DNA from 2 places in the Dysgonomonas sp. UBA7630 genome. Region 1 is predicted to be linked to the other one. Evidence: riboswitches for the same ligand, from Rfam matches in the RefSeq annotation. Region 1 holds a riboswitch; the other holds the start of a gene.
What was found. A riboswitch is a leader RNA that binds a small molecule or an ion and turns the genes downstream of it on or off. The one in region 1 is predicted to bind cobalamin.

Region 1 (2,419 bases):
GCTATTACGCCAAACACATTGGGTAAAAACAGAAAAGAAGAAGCTCAAAACCTCAGCGGACTTCTTGATGGTTACTTCTTACAAACAGGTCACCATCTCAACGTTAATGTATTTGACAGGAATCTGCTTATCGATGCGATGGAACATCCTGAAAAATATCCTCAGTTGACAATACGTGTATCAGGTTATGCTGTTAATTTCGTAAAACTTACAAAAGAGCAGCAATTAGATGTGATAAACAGAACGATTACTACATCATTCTGATACCCCATTAATACATATATGGTTGCCCCAAAAGTGTTTTAAATTTTGGGGCAATATCTTCTCTTATTAGGAAGAAAATCAATTATGAAAGGTTTAATTCATTCTTTCGAGTCTTTTGGAACTAAAGACGGCCCGGGTATAAGGTTTGTATTTTTTATGCAGGGCTGCCCTCTTCGTTGCCTCTATTGCCATAACCCAGACACATGGAATATGAACGATAAGGAGTACGAACTGATTCCGGAAGAGGCTTTCGAAGAAGTAAAGAAGGTAAAAAACTTCATACGCAATGGGGGTATAACCATTTCGGGAGGAGAACCCCTGCTACAACCTCAGTTTATTATCGAACTATTTAAGATGTGCAAGAATGAAGGTTTACATACAGCTATAGACACATCAGGATATATATTAAATGATAAGGTAAAGGAAGTTTTAGAGTACACAGATCTTGTACTGCTAGATATTAAACATATCAATCCTGATAAATATAAAAACCTCACAGCAAAACCACTAGAGCCAACACTTCGCTTCATGCAGTATCTCACTGAAATTGAGAAACCTGTTTGGCTAAGATATGTGTTCGTTCCGGGCTTCACCGACGATGAAAAAGACCTGAATGACTGGGCAAAACAGGTTTCTGGATATAAAAATGTACAACGAGTAGATATTTTGCCTTTTCATCAAATGGGATTACATAAATGGGAGCAGTTAGGCGAAGACTACAAGTTTAAAGATATTGCACCTCCCGAACAGTCGGAAATAGAGAAGGCTGAAAATATTTTCCGAAGTTATGGACTTAAGGTCTGATATATATATTATTCATAAAACATTTTTCTTTACAAAAACAAAAAAAGATCATCAATAGGAATATAAAATTTTATTTTTAGAAAATTTTTCAACAATAATAAAACTACAACAAACTCATAAAAAGCCAATTAACAACAAATAGAGAAAACTTAAATCAGAAAACACTTAAATAAAATATCCAATCAAGTCTTTTATTAAGTAAAATCATATAACTTTGTTAACATATACGGTTCCGAATATAATCGGATGAAAAGGGAATCAGGTGAAAGACCTGAACTATCCCCGTAGCTGTAAATTTCAGAAAGGTAGTTGGACTCTCACACCACTGTCAACGAATACTGATGGGAAGGTTACCAACTGCGAAATAAGTCAGAAGACCTGCCGTATATACATTCTAGCTTTCGGGAGAAAAGCAGCAGAATTATACAACATATTCACTTCAAATAAGTATGTGTACTTCCCTGCTCCTGTCAGTTATATTTTAATTGATACAATAAAAGTATAAACGATAACGAATATGATTCAGACAGTTGTAAAAAGAGACGGACGTATCGTCGGTTTTAATGAGGAAAAAATCATGGCAGCAGTTCGTAAAGCCATGCTACACACCGAACAAGGAGAAGACTCCATTCTAATAAGACGTATTACAGACTATGTATCCTGTCAGGGCAATGAGCAAATGACAGTAGAGCAGATACAAGACATGGTAGAAATGGAGTTGATGAAAAGCCCTCGCAAAGAGGTGGCAAAAAAATACATCGCCTATCGTGACAAACGCAGCATTGCCCGCAAAGCAAAAACGCGAGACATGTTTCTGGAAATTATAGATACTAAATCAAACGATATCACGCGCGAAAATGCAAACATGAACGCCGACACACCTGCCGGCATGATGATGAAGTTTGCTAGCGAAACCACCAAACCATTTGTCGATGATTATTTATTATTGCCGGAGGTAAAAGAAGCTGTTCGCCTCAACTATCTGCATATACACGACAAAGATTATTATCCAACCAAAAGCCTTACTTGCGTACAACACCCTTTAGATAAGATATTACAGAATGGCTTTTTTGCAGGGCATGGAGAATCTCGTCCGGCAAAACGCATCGAGACAGCCAGTATGCTAGGTTGTATCTCTCTGGAAACAGCACAAAATGAAATGCATGGCGGACAGGCCATTCCTGCTTTTGACTTTTACTTGGCTCCATTTGTACGTAAGAGCTTTATTGAAGAAATAAAAGTTCTGGAACAGGTTACAGGAATAGAATACAAACATTTGTACGAAACAGAAATAGAAGATTATATCCCTTGTTCGGTCAAAGATTTAGCAGGGGAAAAACGAATTATACAG
Region 2 (2,419 bases), on a different contig from region 1:
GTATCCTAATTTAAGCTTCATGTTTTCCATTGAAGCCTTTTGCTTGAAAATATCTACCATTGGATATTCTATCCCATCCTTATCTGCTATAGATGAAGACAGATACATCATTCCACCACATTCTGCAAGAATATTTCCTCCATTTTCCGCATAATCCTTAATAGCCCTATGTAGCAGTTTATTTTCGCTTAGCTGTTTTGCATATAATTCAGGATATCCTCCCGGGAAATAAACAAAATCTGACTTTGGCAAATATCTGTCTGTTAAAGGACTAAAGAAGGTCACCTCTCCTATTTTTCTTAAATATTCTATATTTTCATGATACATAAAATTGAAGGCTTCGTCGGCTGCAACTGCTATTTTCAGATTCAGAGAGGAATGTTCTTTAATTCGATGTAATTCTGGATTTCCTATTTTGACTTGCGTATATGATAGCAATTTATCAATATCAATATGTTTTTCTACAATTGATGCGGCAATATTAGCAAAGTCATCTAGAAGAAAATCTTGATCGATACTTAATCCCAAATGACGTGAAGGCACAGTCAGATTTTCATTTTTAGGCAGGTAGCCTAATGGGACTATACCGACATCGTGGCAAGCATCTGCGAGAAATTTATAATGACTTTCGGATCCAACATAGTTAAAAATTACTCCTAAGACATTTATCTTTTCATAAAATTCTTTGAATCCATACAATAACGGAGCTGCTGAATATGCCATAGATTTGGCATTTATAACCATAACAACAGGGATATTCAATAGTCCTGCAATTTCGGCACTGCTTCCTTTCATCTTGTCATATCCATCAAATAGCCCCATCACTCCTTCAGTAATACAAGCATCATTTCCTGATGCGTATTTTGAGTACAGATATCTGACGTGATTCTCTGTTGATAAGAATAAATCGAGATTAACCGACTTTTTACCTGAAGCCATATCATGATATTTGGTATCTATATAATCTGGTCCACACTTAAATGGTTGTACTTTAAGCCCTCTGTTCTTTAATGCTCTCAATAAGCCTAAAGTAACCGTTGTTTTTCCTGAACCCGAACTTGGCGCAGCTATAAGAAAGCTGGAAATCTCTTTCATGAGTAATCTGGTTTTATTTTCAGCAAAAGTATAAAAAGCCATCAATGAAATGAATTTTACCAAGAAAATATATTTTTTAAGAATTCTTTTTAATCCTATTTTTTTTCAATTACCTTTGAAGCCGCTTAGGTGATGTATTCAGACATTCGTCTGTTGCATAAAAGGGAATTCGGTCAGAATCCGAAACAGTGCCCGCTACTGTGAATTCCATAAAATTTTGAGTATCACCACTGCCACTGTCACAATGATGGGAAGGCCTCTCAAAATGGAACAAGTCAGGAAACCTGCCTAGCATAAATTAATAGATATTCCCGGGGTCAGGAATATAATTAACTAACATTATACTTCTTTTTTAATGAAACTAAGAATTATGCTAACAGCATTGCTATGCTGTATTGCAAGTATTTCGTTCGCTCAGTTGAGCTTGCGCGGAAGAGTTGTTGATGAAAATGAAAAGCCGATCGCTGGCGCCAGCGTATGGATTGAGTACACAACCATTGGAACATCCACAGATTTGAAGGGTGAGTTTAGTCTTGAAAAAATCCCGGAAGGTAATAATCTTCTAAGAATTAGTGCACTGGATTATAATGGAGCTCGTGAGACAATAAACAGATCTAATGACAACATCCTTATTCGTATGAAACATTCCCCTCTTAAACTGAATGAAGTAGTAGTAACAGGTACCGGCACAATCAACAAACTTAAAAACTCGCCCGTTGCAATAGATGTTATTTCTCAGAGGGAACTCCAAAACACGAATATTCCTACCTTCGAAAATGCCATGATTGCCTTAAATCCCTCTATGTCATTCACTCCTAATGCAATGGGTTCGTATATGCAGCTGAATGGATTAAGTAATAGATATATACTTGTGTTAGTCGATGGAAAAAAGCTTGGGGGCGATGTGGGTGGTAACGTCGATCTGAACCGCATTGATATGGGAAATATCAAGCGTATAGAAGTCTTGAAAGGAGCCGCCTCTTCTTTATATGGTTCGGATGCAATAGCTGGAGTTATTAATATTATAACCAATAAGCCAAAAGATTTGGTGAACTTCTCTACAGAGACACGCCTCTCTTAGTATGGACAATTTACTCAAAATGCTAACCTGTACTTGAATGTAGGAGGTTTCTCCTCCTCTACTTCTTTTCAGCGAAATCAGGCTGACGGTTGGCAACTTAATAAAAAGGAAATAATAAACGATGAAGAAGTAGATACGGATAAACAAGCCATGTTACGCTTCTATTCAGATGTTTTCAGCCAGCGTTTTGGTTATAAAGCGACAAAAGAATTGAGCATGTATGTAGAGGGAAGTCTTTTCGAC

Region 2: another riboswitch for cobalamin. It lies ahead of B3P17_RS02940 (TonB-dependent receptor); the one in region 1 lies ahead of B3P17_RS00320 (anaerobic ribonucleoside triphosphate reductase).

What each region holds. Positions count from the first base shown of each region.
Region 1 is NZ_DLIY01000001.1:77,441-79,859, reverse strand. Features, by position in the region: gene pflB (formate C-acetyltransferase) at 1-264, shown strand, start outside; gene pflA (pyruvate formate-lyase-activating protein) at 349-1,068, shown strand; cobalamin riboswitch at 1,279-1,468, shown strand; gene B3P17_RS00320 (anaerobic ribonucleoside triphosphate reductase) at 1,586-2,419, shown strand, end outside.
Region 2 is NZ_DLIY01000006.1:100,577-102,995, reverse strand. Features, by position in the region: gene B3P17_RS02945 (cobyrinate a,c-diamide synthase) at 1-1,095, opposite strand, end outside; cobalamin riboswitch at 1,206-1,401, shown strand; gene B3P17_RS02940 (TonB-dependent receptor) at 1,451-2,176, shown strand; gene B3P17_RS02935 (TonB-dependent receptor plug domain-containing protein) at 2,210-2,419, shown strand, end outside.